Regions from separate parts of the Burkholderia stabilis genome, predicted to be linked through region 2. Evidence: riboswitches for the same ligand, from Rfam matches in the RefSeq annotation. Region 2 holds a riboswitch; each other region holds the start of a gene.
What was found. A riboswitch is a leader RNA that binds a small molecule or an ion and turns the genes downstream of it on or off. The one in region 2 is predicted to bind cobalamin.
Positions count from the first base shown of each region.

Region 1: it holds a riboswitch for cobalamin, as region 2 does, so the genes downstream of both, BBJ41_RS21230 (TonB-dependent receptor domain-containing protein) here and cobW (cobalamin biosynthesis protein CobW) in region 2, are expected to answer to the same signal.
Region 3: it holds a riboswitch for cobalamin, as region 2 does, so the genes downstream of both, BBJ41_RS26380 (CbtB domain-containing protein) here and cobW (cobalamin biosynthesis protein CobW) in region 2, are expected to answer to the same signal.

Region 1 is NZ_CP016443.1:704,752-712,147, forward strand. It holds gene BBJ41_RS21195 (hypothetical protein) at 1-207, shown strand, start outside; gene BBJ41_RS21200 (SDR family NAD(P)-dependent oxidoreductase) at 249-1,073, opposite strand; gene BBJ41_RS21205 (SDR family NAD(P)-dependent oxidoreductase) at 1,075-1,950, opposite strand; gene BBJ41_RS21210 (NADP-dependent oxidoreductase) at 1,981-2,973, opposite strand; gene BBJ41_RS21215 (Dabb family protein) at 3,018-3,650, opposite strand; gene BBJ41_RS21220 (hypothetical protein) at 3,640-3,984, opposite strand; gene BBJ41_RS21225 (helix-turn-helix domain-containing protein) at 4,152-5,189, shown strand; cobalamin riboswitch at 5,299-5,491, shown strand; gene BBJ41_RS21230 (TonB-dependent receptor domain-containing protein) at 5,831-7,396, shown strand, end outside.
Region 2 is NZ_CP016442.1:782,340-789,735, forward strand. It holds gene cobN (cobaltochelatase subunit CobN) at 1-2,921, opposite strand, end outside; gene cobW (cobalamin biosynthesis protein CobW) at 2,928-4,016, opposite strand; cobalamin riboswitch at 4,345-4,609, opposite strand; cobalamin riboswitch at 4,734-4,971, shown strand; gene cobA (uroporphyrinogen-III C-methyltransferase) at 5,082-5,891, shown strand; gene BBJ41_RS03785 (cobalamin biosynthesis protein) at 5,888-6,265, shown strand; gene cobO (cob(I)yrinic acid a,c-diamide adenosyltransferase) at 6,300-6,902, shown strand; gene BBJ41_RS03795 (cobyrinate a,c-diamide synthase) at 6,905-7,396, shown strand, end outside.
Region 3 is NZ_CP016443.1:1,910,807-1,918,202, forward strand. It holds gene speB (agmatinase) at 1-37, shown strand, start outside; gene BBJ41_RS26360 (MFS transporter) at 100-1,425, shown strand; gene metE (5-methyltetrahydropteroyltriglutamate--homocysteine S-methyltransferase) at 1,602-3,896, opposite strand; gene BBJ41_RS26370 (LysR family transcriptional regulator) at 4,025-4,933, shown strand; gene BBJ41_RS26375 (CbtA family protein) at 5,014-5,748, opposite strand; gene BBJ41_RS26380 (CbtB domain-containing protein) at 5,762-5,971, opposite strand; cobalamin riboswitch at 6,005-6,142, opposite strand; gene BBJ41_RS26385 (histidine phosphatase family protein) at 6,197-6,787, shown strand; gene BBJ41_RS26390 (inorganic phosphate transporter) at 6,990-7,396, shown strand, end outside.

The DNA of each region.
Region 1 (7,396 bases), on a different replicon from region 2:
TCCCTTTCGGCGTTCGCTCAACCGGGCGTTACGTCATCCGGTTTTCCCGCCGCATCGCCGCGCGACGCCGTCGCGCAGGCCACCCACCGTTCGCCTGCCGCATTGCCGGCCGCCGGCTTCGTGCTCGCGAAGATCGATCAGAACAATACGCCGCCCGATCGCGGCGGCGACCCGAGCGGCCGCACGCACGCCGGCACGCACATGTAACGACGCGCGCCGGTCGCGGCTGCCGCGACCGGCCGTCATCGTCAGAACGACGGCAGCGACGGATCGCGCGCGGCGAGGATGTCGTCGGTGCGCCGCTGCAGCGCGCCGTCGATCGTCTCCGGTTGCGGAATCAGCCAGTAACGCCCTTCGCGGATGCCGTCGAACACACGCTCGGCGAACGCGTCGGGCGTGAGCCCGTGCGCGTTCAGCATCGAGCGCATCGTGTCGACGAAGCCGCGCACTTCGGGCCGGTCGTGCGCAGCGCCGAACGGATCGTTGAAGATGCCCGACTGCACGGGCCCCGGCGCGAGCAGCGACACGCCCACCGGCGCGCCGAGCATCTTCAGTTCGCCGTACAGCGATTCGGTCAGCGCGACGACCGCGAATTTGGTCGCCGAATAAGGCGACATCAGCGGGCTCGGCAGGAACCCACCGACCGATGCGGTGTTCACGACGCGCGCCGGCACGTTGCGCTCGAGCATGCGCGGCACGAAGCTGCGAATCCCGTTCAGCACGCCGTGCACGTTGATCGCGAAGCTGCGCTCGAAGCGCTCCGGCGTGATTTCCCAGCTGAAGCCGGTCGCCATCACGCCCGCATTGTTGAACAGCAGGTCGACGCCGCCGAAGCGTTGCCATGCGGCTTCCGCGAGCGCGTCGACGGCTTCCGGCCGGCTCACGTCGGTCGGCACGCACAGCACGTCGGTATCGAGCGTTGCGGCGAACGCGTCGAGCTTCGCCGGGTCGAGATCGGCCAGCACGACGCGCATGCCGAGCGCGGCCGCGTGGCGCGCGAGCCCGCTGCCGATGCCGCTGGCCGCGCCGGTAATCACGGCGGTGCCGCCGTCGAAGCGAATCGATTTCGTCATATCAGAATCCTGTCGGGTCGATGTGGGGATGTGCGTAGTCGGGGATCACCGGCGGCGGCAGCGGCGTGCGGCCGTCGAGCGAACGCACGGCAAGGCGCTGTGCGAGCGGGAAATGCAGGCTGTGCGTGACGAGGCCCGTGCGTTCGCGCGCCGGCAGGCTGCACAGCGCGAGCGCGGTTTCGGCGAGATACGCGACGTCCTCGGTCGGATAGCCTTCGGGGATGTAGCGCGCCGCGCCCGGCGTGCGGATCGCCGTGCTCGGCGCGACGAGATTCACCGCGATGCCGTCGGCTTCGAGTTCGGCCGCGAGCCCCTGCGTGAAGCGCGACAGCGCGGCCTTCACCGCCGCATAGACGGTCGCGCCGCCCGCGCGCGAGAAATCATCGAACGGCCGCAGCGGCGCCAGCGCCGTCACCGAGCCGACGTTCACGATCCAGCCGGCGCCGCGCGCGCGCATCAGCGGGATCGCGGCCTGGGCCAGCGCGAACGGAATGCGCAGATAGTGTTCGATCGTCGTGTCGAACATCGTCATCGGCATCGCGTCGACGCACGCGTAATCGGCCACGCCTGCATTGTTCACGAGGATGTCGAGGCCGCCGGCCGCGTCGGCCGCGCGCCCGACGAGTGCGTCGCGCTCGGCCGCGTTCGACAGGTCGGCCGCGAGCGCGATGGCCCGGCCGCCGGCCTGTTCGATCAGTGCAACCGTTTCGGCGAGCGTGCCGGCGGTGCCGGCCGATTGCGTGAGGCTGCGTGCGGTGACGACGACGGTCGCGCCTTCGGATGCGAGGCGCTGCGCGATCGCGCGGCCGATGCCGCGGCTCGCGCCGGTCACGAGTGCGCACTTGCCCGCGAGGATCGCGGTTCGGGTGTCGGTCATGATGTCTCCAGAAATTTTGATGCGAGCCGTTCAGCCCGCGATATCCGCAACGTGCAGCACGAGCTTGGTTTTCGCCTCGCCCGTTTGAACGAGATCGAGCGCCCGGGCCGCCTGTTCGAGCGGGAAACTGTCGAAACGCGGCACGCGCAACTCGCGCCGGCCGAGCCGTTCGGCAATCGATGCGAGCGTGTGGCCGCTCGGCATCCGGCTGTAGGTCATCGCGGTGCGCAGCCCGCGCCGCGCGGCGTCGGCGCCCGTCGCGGCCAGCCGCTCGGCATCGCCGGCCGCGAGCGTCATGATGTTCACGAGCGTGCCGCCCGGCGCGAGCAGGTCGAGCGCGCCGGGCAGCGTGTCGCCGCCGACCGCGTCGAGCACGAGATCGACGCCGCCGGGCGCCCAGGCATGCACCGCAGCGGCGATGTCCGGTGCGCGATAGTCGATGGCGGCCTCCGCACCCAACGATTCGACCGTGTCGAGATTGCGCGCCGAACACGTCGCCGCGACGCGCGCGCCGGCCTGGGCCGCGAGCTGGATCGCGAACGTGCCGACCGCGCCCGCGCCGCCGTGCACCAGCACGGTCTGCCCGGCGCGCAGCCCGCCGTCGTCGAACAGGCCGGCCCACGCGGCCAGCGCGGGCGTCGGCGTGGCCGCCGCTTCCGCGAAGCTCACCGCGTCGGGCAGCCGCACGACCGAGTCGTGGCGCACCGCGACGTATTCGGCATACGCGCCCCAGCGCCCCGCGCCGACATCGGTCTGCGCGAACACGCGCATGCCGGGCGCGAAACCGTCGACGCCGTCGCCGACCGCCTCGACCACGCCCGCCGCATCGAAACCGATCACGAACGGAAACGTGTACTGCATGAACGCGCCGAGATAACCTTCCCGGCATTTCCAGTCGGCGGGATTGACGCCCGCATACGCGACGCGGATCAGCACGTCGCCGGGGCCCGGCTTCGGCGCCGAAACGTCGGCCAGCCGCAATGCGTCGGAATGGCCGACGCGGTCGATCAAAAGGGCTCGCATCTTCGTGTCTCCAGTTTTTTTGTGGGTGGGGTGCGCGCCGTGCGTCACGTCGCCGTATCGGCCAGCAGGCTCGATGCGAGCGGACAGAACGCATGCGAGATCGCGTCGACCGTCCAGTCGGGGCTTTCGGCGTCGAACCGGCGGTCGACCCAGCCCCAGTGATACGGATGCATCAGGTATTCGCCGAGCAGATCGCCGACGTGCGCGAATTCCTGCTGCCACACGTGCGTCCAGGCACCCGGCGTCTCGATCCGGCTCAGTCGCCAGTTGCGGATGCCGGGCATGAATGCGGGCATCTGCAGCAACTCGCTTTCGAGCGCGGCGACTTGCGTTTCGCTGGCCTGCGGCCGCGTGCGCAGCATCAGCGTGCGCCACACGCCGTCGTGCAACCCGGGTTCGCGCAGGCCGCCGCCGATCGGGCGACAAACGGCGCCGTCGATGCGTGCGATGCCCGGCAGCCGAGCCAGCGTGGCGAAATCCGTGGCAGGATCGACCACGGGCGCATCGCGCAACACGTCGAGCGTGTAGTCGCCCGCGCCCCAGCTACCTTCCTGATTGCGCGCGAGCGTCACACGTCTCGCGCCGGGCAGCGCACGCGCGGCCTCGCACAATGCATGTTCGATCGCATGCGCATCGCGATCCACCGAAACGAATACCTGCGCCGTGTCATGCCGCATGGCCGGCCTCCTTCAGGGCAGGCAACGGCGCGTCGGCGTCCGTCATCACATGGCGTCGGCGCGCGTCGCACAGCCCGTCGACCGCCATCCAGAACGCGACCACGTCGCCATCGGTCAGCGCGCGCATCCGGTAATAGGACGGCGCATCGTCGACGTGCCAGGTCAGCCACAGCGTGCTCGGCTGCCCCGGCACCGCGACCGGCGGCGACACCCAGCGGCCGGCCGCCGTCAGCCCGCGCGCCGCATGGCCCGGCAAGTAGCGGTCGCGCAGCAGCGCGAGCACGTCGGGAATGCGCTCGGGAGCGAGCGTGATTTCATCTACGATCTGGATCATTCGCGTGTCGTCCGTGGTCGTTCATGGCGGGATGCGTTGCCGGCCTACGCCGTTCCGGCGAGGCCGAAGGCGGCCGGCGTCGATAGCATTCTTGCGTGGCGACGGTTCGCACACCCCTACCGGCCCGCTCACCGGCCCCTGTCGCAACGATCAGAACGGGAGACAACATGAAACCGCGCGCAATGCCCCAAAACGGCCGCGTCCTGCCGGGTTTCGGCGCGCGCCTGCTGAGCGAACTCACGCGCAGCGGCGCGGCGCCGGCCGGACGCGATACGCAGGCGCCGCACGATGCGCCGACGGCCGGCGGTTTCGTTGCGCTCTACCGCGACGCGATCGAGCGGCTCGAAGCGCAGGTCGCGCGCGGCGACGGCCACCCGCCGATGCGCAAGCAGGAAGTCGACCTGATGTGCCGCTGCCTGCTGAGCTGCGCGACGCTCGCCGACGCGATCCGCTGCGCGCGCGACTTCTGCGACATGCTGACGCCACGCGCCGGCATGCTGTCGCTCGCGGTGCGCGACGGACGCGCGACGTTCCGGATGGACTCGCTGCGCCGCACGCGCAGCCCGGCCGCGTGCCTCGTCGACCTGACGGGCCTGTTCTGCTATCTGCAACTGTTCGGCTGGCTGATCGGGCAGCCGCTGCGGCCAATCGACGTGTGGCTCGGCCATCCGCGCCGCGACGACGCGGTGCCGCTGCTCGGTCTGTTCAACGCGCCGGTCGACGTCGGCCGGAAAACCTACGGCTTCGCGTTCGATGCGGCGCGGCTCGAATGCCGCGTGATCCGCCAGCCGGCCGAACTCGACGCGTTCCTCGTCGATTTCCCGTTTCGTCTGATCGATGCGGCGCCAGCCGTCGTGTCGTGGACGCAGCAGGTGCGCGGCTTTCTCGATGCGGCGCTCGCGCACGCACAGGCGCTGCCGGCGCTCGTGGAGCTGGCCGCGTGGCTCGGCGTCAGCGAGGCGACGCTGCGGCGGCGGCTCGCGGCGGAAGGCAGCGGTTATCACGCGTTGCGCGAGCAATGCGTGGCCGACGCCGCGCGACGATGCCTGCGCGACACGGACTGGCCGGTCGCACGCGTGGCCGCACATCTCGGGTTCGGCGGCGAGGAAGCGTTCCGGCGTGCGTTCGTGCGCTGGACGGGTGTCGCGCCGAGCCGGTTCAGGCGCGATCCCCCGCCGTCGATCCCGGTGTTTCGTCAGACATGAAACGCGGCGCCGGCGCATGAAAGAAAGGGTTTGGAAAGTTTCCGCCGGGCAATGACGTTTTTTCGCATCCCTGCGCAACCGGACAATTGACGCGCCGGAGCCCGCGCCATTACGCTTGCGCGCTGATGGTTCCCGGAGACGGGATCAAAAGGGAACGCAGGAGAGGCAGCGCCTCGAATCTGCGGCTGCCCCCGCAACTGTGAGCGGCGAATGCGTGCCACTGCGTGCCACTGGGAAACCGGGAAGGCCGGCGCGAATGACGACCCGCGAGCCAGGAGACCTGCCATCGACCCGAGGTCCAAGCAGCCGCACCGGGCGGGGTGTCCCGGCGCGCCAAGCACCGCCATTGGCGGTCGCCCGTTGCATGGACGGCCCGACCTCAGGACCCTTCAGATGTCCATCGTTTCCGAATCCGCTTTCGCTCAGAAAGCGTCGCACCGACACGCCGTCGGCATGCGTGGCCAGCCCGCGTCCGCGCGGCCGTTTATGGCGCTTGCGTCGCCCGGCATGCGCCGCACCGACACCGCCGGCAGCCGGCCGCCTTGTCCCGCCACGCCATGACGCCCGCCCGGAACTGGCCGGCCCGGCCCCCGATTCGCTCACGATCGCCGTACACGCAACACGCTTATTCCCGCTGCCTCATGAACATTCGTTACCTTCTTGCCACGTCCGCCGCCAGCGCGCTGCTTGCCCCGATCGCCCATGCTGCCGGCGACACCGCGCTCCCGCAGGCCGCCCGGCCCGCGGAAAGCGCCGACCTGCCGACGATCAGCGTGACCGACACGCGGCGCCTGCCCGAATCGTTCGACGGTCGTTATGCGTCGACGCAGGTGCTCACGCGCGAGGATCTCGACCGGCTGTCGCCCGGCGACCCGAGCATCACGCAGGCGCTCGCGACGCTGCCGGGCGTCACCGTCTCGCAGAACGGCGGCCCCGGCTCGTCCGCGTCGGTCAGCATCCGCGGCTCGTCGGCCAGCCAGGTCGCCGTGTTCATCGACGGCATCCGGATCGGCTCGTCGACCACCGGCATCGCGCCGTGGGCCGATCTGCCGACCGAAGCGTTCGAGCGCGTCGAAGTGATCTCGGGGCCGGCCGCCGCGTCGTTCGGCGCCAATGCGATGGGCGGCGTCGTGCAGCTCTTCTCGCGCCGCGCCAGCAATCAACCGAACCAGACCACGGTGTCGTTCGGCGGCGGGTCGAACAAGACCTTCGACACGCAGTTGCGCACGTCGGGCACGGTGCCGTCGACGGGGCCGCTGGCCGCGCTCGGCGGGCTCACCTACTCGCTCGGCCTGCACGACTACAACACGGCCGGCATCGATGCGACGCGCCCGTTCTTCTACGCGCACGAAGCCGGCCGCAATCCGTATCACGCACAGGATCTCGATGCGCGCCTCGGCTACGCGCGCGACAACTGGTCGATCTCGACGTTCGCGCTGTATCACCGGTCCGATCTGTCCTACGACAACATCGGCTATGCGAACCGTCAGCTCGATCATCAACTGACGGCCGGCATCGCGTTCCGTCTCGACATCACGCCCGACACGCAGTTCGCCCAGTCGTTCGGCTATTCGAACGACCGCGCCTTCATCTACGCGAACGACCCGACCCTTGCGACCGACCAGATCAATTCGCAGCGCATCAGCACGTCGACGTCGCTGACCCACCAGGAACACGGGTTCCACCTGTTCGGCCTGCCGCTGTCGGGCGAGACGAAGCTGGCCTACGACTTCACGCGCGAACAGGCGTTCCTGCCGTTCGACATTCCCGCCGGCGTGCCGACGCGCAACGATTCCGCGTTCTCGCTGCATCAGTCGGCGACGCTCGGCAGCGTGACGATGTTCCTCGCGGGGCGTCACGAGATCATTGCCGGGCAGTCGGTGAACACCGGCAATGCCGCGCTGTCGTGGGCGATCACGCCGGTCTACACGGCGCGCGTGTCGTACGGCAACGCGTTCCGCCTGCCGACGTTCAACGACCTGTACTACCCCGGCTACGGCAATCCGAACCTCAGCCCCGAACGCAACACGTCGGTCGAGGCCGCGATCGACGCGAATACGTCGTACGGCACGTTCTCCGCCGCGATCTACGACACGCGGGTCAACAACCTGATCGCGTACAACCCCGCGACGTTCTCGCCGATGAACATTGGCCGTTCGCATATTCGCGGCATCGACCTGTCGTACAAGGGCACGATCGGCCGCTCG
Region 2 (7,396 bases):
AAACCCGACACGCGCAGCGTCACGTCGATGCGCGGCCGGTCGAAAATCTCGATCGGCAGGATCTCGAAGTCGGTCACGCGATGGCTGCCGTGCGCCCATTTCGGCCGCACGCCGAGCAGCGCGAACGCCTGCGCGATGTCGTCGCCGCCGGTGCGCATCGTCGCCGTGCCCCAGACGGACAGGCCGATCGCGCGCGGGTAATCACCGTGATCCTGCAGGTGGCGCTCGATCAACTGCTGCGCGGATTTCAGGCCGAGCGACCATGCGGCCTGCGTCGGCACCGCGCGCGTGTCGACCGAGTAGAAGTTGCGCCCGGTCGGCAGCACGTCGGGACGGCCGCGCGATGGTGAGCCGCTCGGTCCCGGCGGCACGAAGCGGCCGTCGAGCCCGCGCAGCAATTGACGCATTTCCTCGCCGCCGCACGCGTCGAGCGCGGGCATCAGCGCCGAGCGCACGCGCGCGATCACCGCGAGCGTATGCGGCCATTCGCCGGGCGGGGTCGTGTCGATATCGGCCGCCGCGTTGCCCGGTCCGGCCGCACACAGTCCGTCGAGCCAGTGCTGCGCGAGCCGTTCGAGCCGCTCGCGCGTATCGCCCGCATGCCGCCACGGCGATGCGTCGAGCGCCTGCAGGATCGCCGGACGCGGGCCGGCCCACGGCGCGGCCCAGTCGGCGGCAAGCGGGTCGAAGTCGTCGCCGAGCACGAGATCGCGCGCGAGCGCGCCGATCAGCCCCGCGCGCTCACCCTTGCCGTCGCCGACCGGAAAGCGCGCAAGCGCGAGCAGCGTATCGCGCCGCTGACGATCGGCCGGCGACAGGCCGAACACGTGCAGCCCGTCGCGAATCTGCGCTTCCTTCAGTTCGCACAGCCACGCGTCGACGCGCGTCAGCAGCGCATCCTCGTCGCCCGTGTCGCGCGGCGGCGACACGCTCAGTTCGTCGTGCAGCCGGTGCTCGGCGATCGTCGCGAGAATCGTCTTGCGCAGCAGCTTCGCGCGCCGCGCATCGACCATCAGCGCTTCGTAGTATTCGTCGACCTGCCGCTCGAGATCCTGCAGCGGGCCGTAGTTTTCCGCGCGCGTGAGCGGCGGCATCAGGTGATCGACGATCACGGCCTGCGCGCGGCGCTTCGCTTGGCTGCCCTCGCCCGGATCGTTGACGATGAACGGATACAGGTGCGGCAGCGGCCCGAGCGTCAGGTCGGGCCAGCATGCGTCGGACAGCGCGACGCTCTTGCCCGGCAGCCATTCGAGGTTGCCGTGCTTGCCGAGATGGATGACCGCGTCGATGCGATACGCATCGCGCAGCCAGAAATAGAACGCGAGATACGCATGCGGCGGCACCAGATCCGCGTCGTGGTAGCTCGCGTAGTCGTTCTCGCCGCGCGAGCGCGACGGCTGGATGCCGACGAACACGTTGCCCACGCGCCAGCCCGCGATCGTGAAGCGCCCTTGCCGCAGCGTCGGGTCGGCTTCCGGCGCGCCCCAGCGTTCGTTCAGCGCGTCGCGCACGGCCGCCGGCAATTGCGCGAAATGCGCGAGGTAATCGGCCAGCGCGAAACTCTGGAACGCCGGGCGCAGCGCATGCACGGCCGCGTCGTTGGTCACGCCTTCGGTGAGCCGCGCGATCAGCGCGTTGCCGTCGGGCGGCAAATCGGCCACCACGTAGCCCGCATCGCGCAGCGCCGCGAGCACGCGCAGCGCGGACGCCGGCGTGTCGAGCCCGACGCCGTTGCCGATCCGCCCTTCGCTTTGCGGATAGTTCGCGAGAATCAGCGCGACGCGCTTGCTCGCGTTGTCGAGCGTGCGCAGCCGGCACCAGCCGCGCGCGAGCGCCGCGACGAACGCGATCCGCTCGGCGTCCGGCTGGTAGCGCACCACGTCGACCTCGGTGTGCGGACAGCGATACGCGAGCCCCTTGAAACTCACCGCACGCGTGACGATGCGCCCGTCGACCTCGGGCAGCGCGATGTGCATCGCGATGTCGCGCGCGTGCAGGCCCTGGTTGTCGGCCACCCATGCGTCGCGATTGCCGCCGGACAGGATCACCTGCAGCACCGGCGCATCGCCGGCGAGCACTTCCGGCTCGGCGGCATCGATCGCGCCGGCCGCGAACGCGGTCGTGTTCAGCACGAGCGCGACGTCGTGCGTGTCGCAGAGCTGCGTGATGACTTCGCGGCTCACCGCGTCCTTCAGCGACGTCACCGCGATCGGCAGCGGATTCAGCCCTTCCTGCACGAGCGCGTCGGCCAGCGCGTCGAACACGGCCGTGTTCGCGGCCTGCCAGTGCGCGCGGTAGAACAGGATCGCGACGACGGGCGCGCCGGGCGTCCAGCGCGGCCGCCAGTCGTCGACGCTCGCGCGGTCGCGCGCCGGGTGATACAGCGCGGCGGCCGGCAGCGGGCGCGGCGGCTCGGGTTCGTCGCCGAAGCCGAGCGTATGGAACGCGATGCTGCGCAGCAGCGCCTCGGCGTTGTGCACGCCGCCTTCGCGCAGATAGCGCCACCACAGCCGGCACAGCTCGGGCGCGACCGTGCTTTTCGCGACGAGATTCGGGTCCTCCTGCAGGTCGCCCGAAAACATCGCGAGCTGCTGCGCACGCTTCGACGCGAGCGACACGGCCTGCTCGATCCCGTACGGCCAGTACGCTTCGCCGCCGAGATGATCGATCACGACCGTCTTCGCATGACGCAGCACGTCGTCGACGTAGAAATCGACGGACGCCGGCTGCCGCAGGAACGTGACGTTCGCGAGCCGCACGCTCGGGAACCCGGCCGGCAGGTGCGGCACGACGCTCGCGAGCAGCGACAGCGTCGTGTCGGCCGAACTCAGGATCACGATGTCGGCCGGTTGCTGGTCGATCCGGACGACACCCTGCGTATCGTCGACGAAACCGCCCGGCGTGGTGCGCAGCAGATGCATCGTGCGTTACGCCTGTTGCGGCTCGGCCGCGCACGCGGCGTCGAACGCGCGCTGCAGCGCGGCCGCGTCGAGATCCTCGCCGATCAGCACGAAGCGGCTCGCGCGCGTTTCGCCGTCTTGCCAGCGGCGGTCGAAATAGCTGTCGAAACGGCGGCCGACGCCCTGGATCACGAGCCGCATCGGTGCACCGGGCAGCGCGGCGAAACCCTTCGCGCGGTAGATCGTGTGCGTCTCGACGACCCGCTGCAGCGCGGCGATCGTCGCTTCGCGCGTACCCGCATCGCCCGACACGACCACCGAGTCGAAATCGTCGTGATGGTGGTCGTGGTCGCCGTCGTCGGCCGAGCCGTGATGGTCGTGACGCAGGTGGATCGTTTCTTCCGACGCCGATTCGAGGCCGAGCAGCATCGCGAGATCGAGTTCGCCGCGCGTCGCGCGCACGATCTTCACCTGCGGCGGGATCTCGTCGCGGATCGCGGTTTCGATCTGCGCGAATTCCGCATCGCCGACGAGATCGGCCTTGTTCACGATCACGAGATCGGCGGACGACAGTTGATCGGCGAACAGCTCGTGCAGCGGCGATTCGTGGTCGAGGTTCGGATCGGCGCGGCGCTGCGCATCGACGGCCTGCGGGTTTTCCGCGAACTGGCCGCTCGCGGCGGCCGGCCCGTCGACGACGGTCACGACCGCATCGACCGTGAAGCTGTTGCGGATCGTCGGCCAGTTGAACGCCTGCACGAGCGGCTTCGGCAGCGCGAGCCCCGACGTTTCGATCAGCACGTGGTCGATATCCGCGCGCCGTTCGACAAGCGCTTCCATCACCGGATAGAACTCTTCCTGCACGGTGCAGCACAGGCAGCCGTTCGCGAGCTCGTAGAGCTGGCCCGATGCTTCGTTCTGCGCGCCCTCGGCATCCTCGCAGCCGATGCCGCAGCCCTTGAGGATTTCGCCGTCGATGCCGAGCTCGCCGAATTCGTTGACGATCACCGCGATGCGGCGGCCTTCGGCGTGCTGCAGGATGTGGCGCATCAGCGTCGTCTTGCCGCTGCCGAGAAAGCCCGTGACGATCGTGACGGGAAGCTTGCGTAGGGTCATGGTAGGTCCTGTGTCGAAAGTGGAATCAGGCCGGGATCGTCGCGTCGAAGGCGGCGCGGCAATTCATCTGGCGGATCGCGGGCAGGTCGCCGCGCAGCCCGGACGGACGGACGCAGGACGGACGGAACGACGAATCGGACATGGTGCTTCCTTGCGAACGGTCGACATCGTGAATGCCAACACGGCTGCCGCCGGCCCTGCCCGCGCCGCCTGCCGTTCGCCGTGCCGGCCGGGCGCGTGCGCGCGGGGCCGATGGGCGGAGAAAGCGGGAAATGCGCGGGCGTCGGGCCTGCTGCGGCCGTGGACGATGCGCCGCCTCCCCGCGGCGCTGAACCCCAATGTTTAGGCCGGTATCCGGGCTGACGAACACGCCGCTTCGCCTTCCCGGATGCGCGCGGCATCCAGTGGCGGTCGTCCGCATGCGTGCGGCATGCGGCGAAGCGGCGTTGCATCGCGCTGCGCGCGACGCGTTCGCTTACCGTTGCGGGGGCAGCACAGGTTGGCTCGACTGCGGCGCAGGCAGGCTCCCTGTTTCCCGTTTAACTGCGTGCGCCGGAGCGGCGCGCGCGAGCACCAAAACGCGTGCGAGTGTAGGCGGCGGTGCGGGGAGCGTCAAGGCGGCACGGGCCGCCGGGCCGTGTTTCGCACGGCCGGCGCGCGACGCCTGAAGCCGCTTCGGGCACCGGCGCGGCGGGTTCGCGCGGGCGGACCGCTGTGCTATCGTAGCGCCGCGTTCGGTGCTCGCATGCGCATTCCCGCATGCAGTTAAACGGGAAACAGGAGGCGGATGTCCGCCCGGCCTGTGCTGTCCCCGCAACGGTACGCCGCCCGCGCGACGCGCTTCCCCGCGCGACGCGCCCATGCCGCCCACGATGCCACTGCCCTTCAGCCGGGCGGGAAGGCTGCGGCCTGGCAAGCGGCCAGCCCGGATACCGGCCGACGCAAGGGGCGAGCCCGACGCTCGCCGAACGCCCGATCCGCGGGGGACGGATGGGGTGCGCATTCCGCCTGCGTCCGCGTGGGCTTCGTCCGATCCGTCATGCCTTGCCTGTCTGCCGGCCGCCCATGTGCCGCCCGCCTTTCCCTTTTCACCGTAACGACACGGTGCGCGCCGTGCCGCGCGCGATGAGCCGCGCGTGGCTCATCGGCGCTGGCCCCGGCGACGCCGACCTGCTGACGCTCAGGGCCGTGCGCGCGATCGGCGCGGCCGACGTACTGCTCGTCGACGATCTCGTGAACCCCGACGTGCTGCGCCATGCGCGCGCCGACGCGCTGATTGAGCACGTCGGCAAGCGCGGCGGCCATGCGTCGACGCCGCAGGAAACGATCGTCGCCGCGATGCTCGACCATCTGCGCGCGGGCCGCAGCGTCGCCCGCCTCAAGGGCGGCGATCCGTTCGTGTTCGGCCGCGGCGGCGAGGAACTGGCCGCGCTCGGCGCCGCGGGTTTTCCGGTGGAAATCGTGAACGGCATCACCGCAGGCATTGCAGCGCCGGCCGCGCTCGGCATTCCGGTCACGCATCGCGGCGACGCGCAGGGGGTGATCTTCGTCACGGGCCACGGCGCGGGCGCCGACGAGCCCGACTGGCGCGCGCTCGCCGCCACCCGCATGACGATCGTGATCTATATGGGCATTCGCCGGCTCGACGCGATTGTGGCAGCGCTGCATGACGGCGGCCTGCCCGGCGATACGCCGTGCGCGGCGATCGAGAATGCGACACGTCCCGATCAGCGGCACGTGCTCGCGACGCTCGACAATCTCGTCGAACGCGTCGGCGCAACCGGCATCGGTTCGCCGGCGATCGTCGTGATCGGCCGCGTCGCCGCGCTCGCCGATGATCCGGCGGTGCGCGCGGCGCTCGGCGGCGGCGCATGACGCGCGTCGCGCTCGGCGTCGGCTTCCGCGCGGGCGTGACGGCCGCCCAACTCGATGCCGCGATCCGCGCCGCGCTCGCGCTCTACCCGGGCGCCGAACCGGCGCTCGTCGCGACGCTCGCCGACAAGGCGCGCACCCGTGCGCTGCGCACGCTGTGTGCGCGACGCGGCTGGCCGCTCGTCGCGTTCGATGCGGCGCAGCTCGCAAACCGCCCCGAGCTGGCCGTAAGCGGCCCGTCGGATGCCGCGCTCGCGCGCTTCGGCGTCGCGGGCGTGGCCGAGCCGTGCGCGCAGCTCGCGGCGCCGCATGGCCGGCTGCTGGGCCCCAAATCCATCCGGGACGGCGTGACGGTCGCGCTCGCCGGCCCGCTCTGAACCCTTTGTTTCGCTTTCGACAGGACGATTCCCGATGAAGACCGATTCCGAATCCCATCAGCGGATGGCCGAACGCCGCCGCGCCGGCCATGAGAAGAAGCAGGCCGCCGCCACCCACGAAAAGGGCCTGCTGATCGTCAACACCGGCAACGGCAAGGGCAAGAGCACGGCTGCATTCGGCATGGCCGTGCGCGTGCTCGGCCACGGCATGCGGCTCGGCGTCGTGCAGTTCATCAAGGGCGCGCTGCACACGTCCGAGCGCGACTTCCTCGGCGCGGTCGCGGAATGCGATTTCGTGACGATGGGCGACGGCTACACGTGGAACACGCAGAACCGCGACGCCGACATCGCGACCGCCCGCAAGGGCTGGGACGAGGCGCGCCGGATGATCGAAAGCGGCGACTACCGGATGGTGATCCTCGACGAGCTGAACACCGTGCTGAAGTACGAATACCTGCCGCTCGACGAAGTGCTCGCGACGCTTGCCGTTCGCCCGGATTCGGTGCACGTCGTCGTCACCGGGCGGCACGCGCCCGATGCGCTGATCGACGCGGCCGATCTCGTCACCGAAATGCGGCTCGTCAAGCATCCGTACAAGGAGCAAGGCGTGAAGGCGCAGCGCGGCGTGGAGTTCTGAGCGTGCCGGCCTGCCCCGCGCTGTTCGTCAGTGCGCCCGCGTCCGGCCAGGGCAAGACGTCGGTGACGGCCGGCCTCGCGCGGCTGCATCGACGGCTCGGCCGCCGCGTGCGCGTGTTCAAGACCGGGCCCGACTTCCTCGATCCGATGCTGCTCGAACGCGCGAGCGGCGCGCCCGTGCATGCGCTCGACCTCGGGATGGTCGGCGAGGCCGGCTGCCGCGCGCTGCTTGCCGAGGCCGCGCGCGATGCGGACCTGATCCTGATCGAAGGCGTGATGGGGCTGTTCGACGGTACGCCGAGCAGCGCGGACCTCGCGTCCGCGTTCGGCGTGCCGGTCGTCGCGGTGATTTCCGCGAAGTCGATGGCGCAGACGTTCGCAGCGATCGCGTTCGGGCTCGCGCGGTTCCGCCCGGGGCTGCCGTTTCACGGCGTGCTGGCGAACCGCGTAGGGTCGGCCCGCCATGCGGAGCTGCTGCAACAGGCGCTGCCCGAT
Region 3 (7,396 bases), on a different replicon from region 2:
GCTGTGCGTGCTGCCGGGCGTCAAGTACCGCGACTGACCCCGCCGCGACGCCACAACGACACATTCCAAATCAAAGGATTCCAGAGGAGCAAAGCAAGGATGGGGACTTCCGTCAAACAACCGAAGCGGGCGGCGCTCGCGTCGTTCGTCGGCACCACGATCGAGTGGTACGACTTCTATAGCTACGCGACCGCCGCCGCCATCGTGTTCGGGCCGCTGTTCTTTCCCGGCGAAAACCGCTTCATCAGCCTGCTCGCGTCGTTCGGCTCGTTCGCGGTCGGCTTCTTCGCGCGGCCGCTCGGCGGCGTGATGTTCGGCTATCTCGGCGACCGCTTCGGCCGCAAGCGTTCGCTGCTCGCGACGCTGATGCTGATGGCCGTGTCGACGGTCGCGATCGGCCTGCTGCCGACCCACGCGCAAGCCGGCGTCATCGCGCCGATCCTGCTCGTGCTGATGCGCGTGCTGCAAGGCATCGCAGTCGGCGGCGAATGGGGCGGCGCGGTGCTGCTCGCCGGCGAGCATGCGCCCGAAGGCAAGCGCACGTTCTTCGCGTCGTTCGCGCAGCTCGGCAGCGCGAGCGGCCTGATCCTGTCGATGCTCGCGTTCGGTGCGATCAGCACGCTGTCGAAGGACGACATGATGAGCTGGGGCTGGCGCGTGCCGTTCCTCGCGAGCTCGGTGCTGCTGGTGATCGGCTTCGTGATTCGTGCAAGCGTGTCCGAGTCGCCCGAGTTCGAGGAGATCAAGAAGAGCGGCAACACCGCGCAGAACCCGGTGCGCGAAGCGCTCAAGTACTGGCCGCTGCTGCTGCTCGCGATCGGCGCGAACGTGTACGGCATCGCCGGCGTGTATTTCAGCAACATCTTCATGATCAGTTACGCAACGCAGTTCCTGTCGCTCGACCGGTCGATGGTGCTGCATTGCATGACGATCGTCGCGGTGCTGCAGTTCGTCGTGCAGCTCGCCGCTGCGTTCCTCGCGCAACGCTTCGGCACCACGCGCGTGCTGCTGATCATCGGCGCCTGGGCCGCGATCGTCCCGTTCGTGATGCTGCCGCTCGTGCACGTGGGCACGCCGCTGTCGGTCACGGTCGGCGTCGGTCTCGCGACGCTCGCGGAATCGGGCTACTACTCGGTGGTCGCGGGCTTCGTCAGCGGCATCTTCGTCGCGCGGATCCGCTATACGGCGATCTCGATCGCGTACCAGGTCTGCGGCGCGCTCGCAGGCGGCCTCACGCCGCTCGTCGCGACCATCATCGCGCAGAACACCGCGCCGCAATGGTGGCCGCTCGCGATCCAGTACACGAGCGCCGCACTGCTGTCGTCGCTGTGCGTGTGGCTGATCTCGCGCCGTGTCAGCATCGACGATGCGGGCGCGCCCGGCAAGCAGGACGCACCGCTGCCGCGCGGCGCACGTACCGCGTAACGTCCCGCAACGGGCAGGCCGCGTCACGCGGGTCTGCCCTGTCATCGCACCGAAGGGCGGCGCATTGCGCCGCCCTTTTTCATGCCCGTCGTCAGAAGTCCGAACGCAACGTGGGCATCACGTTGCGCCTGCCGCCGGATCGTCGATCTTGGCGGCACGCACGCAACACCCTCGCGTTATTGCACCTGGCTGCGCAGCGTCTTCGCGGCGGCGACCATGTTCGTCAGCGCCGGAATCACTTCCGCCCACTGGCGCGTCTTCAGGCCGCAGTCCGGGTTCACCCACAGACGTTCCGCCGGAATCCGCTCGGCCGCCTTCTGCATCAGGCCGACGATGTGATCCTGCGTCGGGATGTTCGGCGAATGGATGTCGTACACGCCCGGCCCGATCTCGTTCGGATACTTGAAGCTGTCGAACGCGTCGAGCAGCTCCATGTCCGAGCGCGACGTCTCGATCGTGATCACGTCCGCATCCATGTCGGCGATCGACGCGATGATGTCGTTGAACTCCGAATAGCACATGTGCGTGTGGATCTGCGTATCGTCCTGCACGCCGTTCGCGGTGATGCGGAACGATTCGACCGCCCAGCGCAGGTACTCGCCCCATTGCGCTCGGCGCAGCGGCAGCCCTTCGCGCAACGCGGCCTCGTCGATCTGGATCACGCGCACGCCGGCCTTCTCGAGGTCGAGCACTTCCTCGCGGATCGCGAGCGCGAGCTGGTAGCACGACACCGAGCGCGGCTGGTCGTCACGGACGAACGACCAGTTCAGGATCGTCACCGGGCCGGTCAGCATGCCCTTCATCGGCTTGTTCGTCAGCGACTGCGCATACGTGATCCATTCGACGGTCATTGCCTTCGGGCGGCTGATGTCGCCGAACAGGATCGGCGGCTTCACGCAGCGCGAACCGTACGACTGCACCCAGCCGAACTGGCTGAATGCGTACCCGTCGAGCTGTTCGCCGAAGTATTCGACCATGTCGTTGCGCTCGGCTTCACCGTGCACAAGCACGTCGAGTTCGAGCGATTCCTGTTCGCGGACGCTGCGCTCGATCTCGGCCTGCATCGCCGCGCGGTAGCCGGTTTCGTCCAGCGCGCCGGCCTTGAACTGGCTGCGCGCCTGGCGGATTTCGGCGGTCTGCGGGAACGAGCCGATCGTCGTCGTCGGGAAGGCCGGCAGGTTCAGTCGCGCCGACTGCTTCGGCGCGCGCTGCGTGTACGGGCTCGCGCGGTTGCCGAGCGGCGCGTCGATGCGCGCGATAGCCGCCTTCACCGCCGGGTTGTTCACGCGCGGCGAGCGGCGGCGCGAGTCGATCGCGGCGGCGTTCGCGGCGAGCGCGTCGGCCACCTTGCCGCGGCCTTCGTTCAGTGCCGCCGCGAGCACCTTCAATTCGTCGAGCTTCTGCAGCGCGAACGCGAGCCACGAACGGATCTCCGCATCGAGCTTCTCCTCGCTCGCGAGATCGACCGGCACGTGCAGCAGCGAGCACGACGGGGCGAGCCACAGGCGATCGCCGAGTTGCTTCGCGAGCGGTTCGAGCCAGTCGAGCGTCGCGTTCAGGTCCGTCTTCCAGATGTTGCGGCCGTTGATCGCGCCCACCGACAGCACGCGCTCGGCCGGCAGTTCACGCACCAGCGCGTGCACTTCGTCGCGCGCGTTGATCGCGTCGACATGCAGGCCGTCGACCGGCAGCGAGCTTGCGAGCGTCAGGTTGTCCTGAAGCTGGCCGAAGTACGTCGCGAGCAGCAGCTTGATGCGGCGCGTCTCCAGCGCCGCATACGCGGTGCGGAATGCCTGGCGCCATTCGGCGTCGAGTTCGGTCACGAGGATCGGTTCGTCGATCTGCACCCACTCGACGCCTTGCGCGGTCAGCGTGTCGAGCAGCGCGCCGTACACCGGCAGCAGCTTCGGCAGCAGCGCGAGGCGATCCGAATCGTCCTTCGACTTGCCGAGCCACAGGTACGTCACCGGGCCGATGATCACCGGTTTAGCGTTCACGCCCTGCACCTTCGCCTCGGCCAGTTGCTGCAGCAGGCGCGACGGGTCGAGCGAGAAATTCGTGTCGGCGTGGAATTCCGGGACGATGTAGTGGTAGTTCGTGTCGAACCACTTCGTCATTTCACCGGCCGCGACGCCGCCGCAGCACGCCGCATGCTCTTCCGCGGACTGCGCCGAGCGGCCGCGCGCGACGCGGAAATAGTTGTCGAGCGCATCGCCGTGGAAGTCCTGCACGCGCTTCGGCAGGTTGCCGAGCGTGAAGCTCATGTCGAGCACCTGGTCGTAGAACGCGAAATCGCCGATCGGCGCGAGATCCAGGCCACGCTGATCGTTCCAGTGACGCGCGCGCAGGTCCGCGCCGAGCGCCTTCAGTTCGTCGCGCGACGATTCGCCTTTCCAGTAGCGTTCGAGACCGAACTTGAGTTCGCGCTTCGCGCCGATGCGCGGGAAACCGAGGTTGTGTGTCGTGACCATGAGGCTGCCGTCCAGAAAGAAATTGAAGATCCGGCAGCCATCATAGGGATTTCAAACCATGAAATAAAATGGCATTATTTCATTCATCCATTAAATTTGTTCATGCATCTGTTGCGCGAGCGATATCCATGCTGGAACGATTCCATCTCGTCGTCATTCGTGAAGTCGAGCGCCAGGGCTCGCTGACCGCGGCCGCCAATGCGCTGCACCTCACGCAATCGGCGCTCAGCCATACCGTCAGGAAAATCGAGCAGCAGCTCGGCACGCCGATCTGGGACCGGGAAGGGCGCGGCCTGCGGCTCACGCAAGGCGGGCAGTATCTGCTGAAGCTCGCGAACCGGCTGCTGCCGCAGTTCGAGCTCGCCGAGGAGCGGATGAAGCAGTACGCGAAAGGCGAGCGCGGCACGCTGCGTATCGGGATGGAGTGCCACCCGTGCTACCAGTGGCTGCTGAAGGTCGTGTCGCCGTACCTGTCACGCTGGCCCGACGTCGACGTGGACGTGAAGCAGCGTTTCCAGTTCGGCGGCATCGGCGCGCTGTTCGGCTATGACATCGACGTACTCGTGACGCCCGACCCGCTGAACAAGCCGGGCCTGCGTTTCGATCCCGTGTTCGACTACGAGCAGGTGCTGGTGGTCGCGGATGCACACCGCCTCGCGAATGCCGACTACGTGACGCCCGAGCAGCTGATCGACGAAATCCTGATCACCTATCCGGTCGAAACCGACCGGCTCGACATCTACAACCAGTTCCTGACGCCGGCCGGCATCGTGCCAAGGCGGCACAAGTCGATCGAGACGACCGACATCATGCTGCAGATGGTGGCGAGCGGGCGCGGCGTGGCCGCGCTGCCGAGATGGCTTGCCGACGAATACGCGGACCGGATGCCGGTCGTGCCGGTCAAGCTCGGCAAGAAGGGAATCGCGAAGCAGATCTTCCTCGGCATCCGCGAAGCGGATGCGTCGATCGACTATCTGGCCGCGTTCGTCGCGCTGGCGCGCGAATCGACGTGGAGCGCGCCGCGCATGCTGCGTTAGGGCTCAGGCCCTGTTCACGCGAATATCGGGCTTGCGATCGGCGTGAACGGGCCCCCGGGTGCACCCGTTTGCAATACGCGTCAGGCGGCGTGCATGCCGATGCGTTCGCCGCGCTCGACCCACGCGCCGAACAACAGGCCGATCGTCGTCCACATGATCACCTGCATGCCGATGGCCGCGACGCGAAACTTCCACAGCAAGGCAGCCGGGAACGCGGCCGGCACTTCGTTGATCGACGGCAGCCCGAGCTGCACCGCCGCGATGATCGCGACGAACACGAGGCCCGCCACGATCGACGCGTTCCATTGGCCGAGCTTCGCGAGCAGATGGCGGCGCACGCTGACCGAGAACACCATCGTCGCGATCGAGATCGCGATCATCAGGAAGAACAGGCCCGTGCGATAGCCGATCGTGTCGGGGTCGCCAACCGACGGCGGATTGGCCGGGTACTTGATGTTCGGCACGATCACGAGCGCGACGAACGCCGCGAGCGCGAGCCACGCGGCCAGCGGCCGCGCCGGGAGGCGGCTGCCTCGTCCGTAGGCAAACGCGAAGACCAGCGAAAACAACCCGCCGAATGCCGCGCCGTAGGTCACGACACCCGTCAGCAGGCCGAGGCCGGCCTGCGTGTGGCGGCTGACCAGCTCGACCTCGTGATCGTGCCCGTGCTCGTCGCTCTTGGCGGCATCGCGCTGTTCTTCGAAGGAAATTGCCTGATCGACTTGCGGTTCGCCGACGATTTTCGCGAAACCGAACGTGAGGAGGCCCGCGGCGATGCCTGCGAGCATCCCGCGCATGAGCAGCTTTCCGACCATCGTGTTCTCCGCGTCAGTGGCAGGGAAAGCCGAGCAGATGGCGGCCGTCGTGGACGAATTCGTGGACGTACATGCCCGGCACGAGCGACGTCGCGCCTTGTTCCGCGCCGACGAAATAGAGTGCGAGCAGCAGGATCAGGCCGACGAATACGGCCCACGGCAACAGCTCACGTACGGGGATGGGTGCCGGCACGACGACCGGCTTCAGCACTGCTTCGCTCATGGATGCACCTCAGGGGAATCGCGCCCCGACAAATGTTGGATGGGTACGAAGGCAGGTCTGGCTTCCGGGATCGTGATTACCCGGTTACAGTGGCGCGACCGCACCGGATTTGCACCGGCTTCCGCGCTTCGTATCGAGCGGATTGTACGCGCGAACGTCCGCGTATTGAAGAAGTGATGGCCCGCGGACGACCGCCCGTCCGCTCCGGCTCTCCCGACAACCGACATGACCCTCCATGCCTCGTTGCGCCTGATTGCACACGCGTCGACCCGCGCGATGCGCACCGGCACGTTTCCCGACGACGATCCGCTCGACGCACGCGGGCTCGCCGAAGCCGCCGCGCTGCGCGATCGGTGGACGCACGCGGCCGGCGCGCTCGTGCGGTGCAGCCCTGCCCGCTGTGCGCGGCAGACCGCCGATGCACTCGGCCTGCACGCCGAAGCCGACGACCCGCTTCGCGACATCGACTACCGCAACTGGCGAGGCAAGCGGCTGCACGATCTCGCACGCGACGTGCCGGACGCACTGGGCGCATGGATCTGCGATCCGTCCGCGTCGCCGCACGGCGGCGAATCGTTCGAAGCCGCCGCTCGCCGTGTCGGCGCATGGCTGAACGCGCTGCCGCCCGGCCGCGACGTCGTCGCGATCACGCATGCGCCGATCGTTCGCGCGGCCGTCGCGCACGTGATGAGGATGGATCTCGATGCTGCGGCGCGCATCGACGTCGCACCGCTGTCGTGCACGATGTTCGTCGCGTCGCCGCATGGATGGACGTTGGCCACGACGCACGACGATCGGCGCGACGTCGATGCGTAAGCGTGTGGAATTGCGCGTGGAATTGCCGCCCCGGCATGCGCGATATGGATGACAAAGCGGCCGGTGTTTCACGACGCGAACGAATATCGTCCCTCGCCTTACATCACTGTAAGACGCGCCGTTCGTCATCCCGACTGTCATCAAACTGACTGCTAGCCGCGGCTAGGATCGGACGCGACTCCCCCACGAGAAGACGCCCGTCATGAATCAACCTGCTTCGTCCACCGCGAACGATCGGGGCTCCGTCGAGCGCACCCGGCAGCTCGGCTATGCCGTGTTCCTGCTGGTGCTCGCGATCGGCGCCGTCTACATCGCCACGCACCTGATCGACGATCTGTCGCCGATGCGCGAAGGGTCGCTGTTCCCGTACCTGATGCTCGGCGCCGCGCTGGTGATCGCGCTCGGCTTCGAATTCGTCAACGGCTTCCACGACACCGCGAACGCGGTCGCCACCGTGATCTACACGCACTCGCTGACGCCGAACGTGGCGGTGATCTGGTCCGGCATGTGGAACTTCCTCGGCGTGATGGTTTCGAGCGGCGCCGTCGCGTTCGGCATCCTGCAGTTGCTGCCGGTCGAGCTGATCCTGCAGGTCGGCAGCGGCTCCGG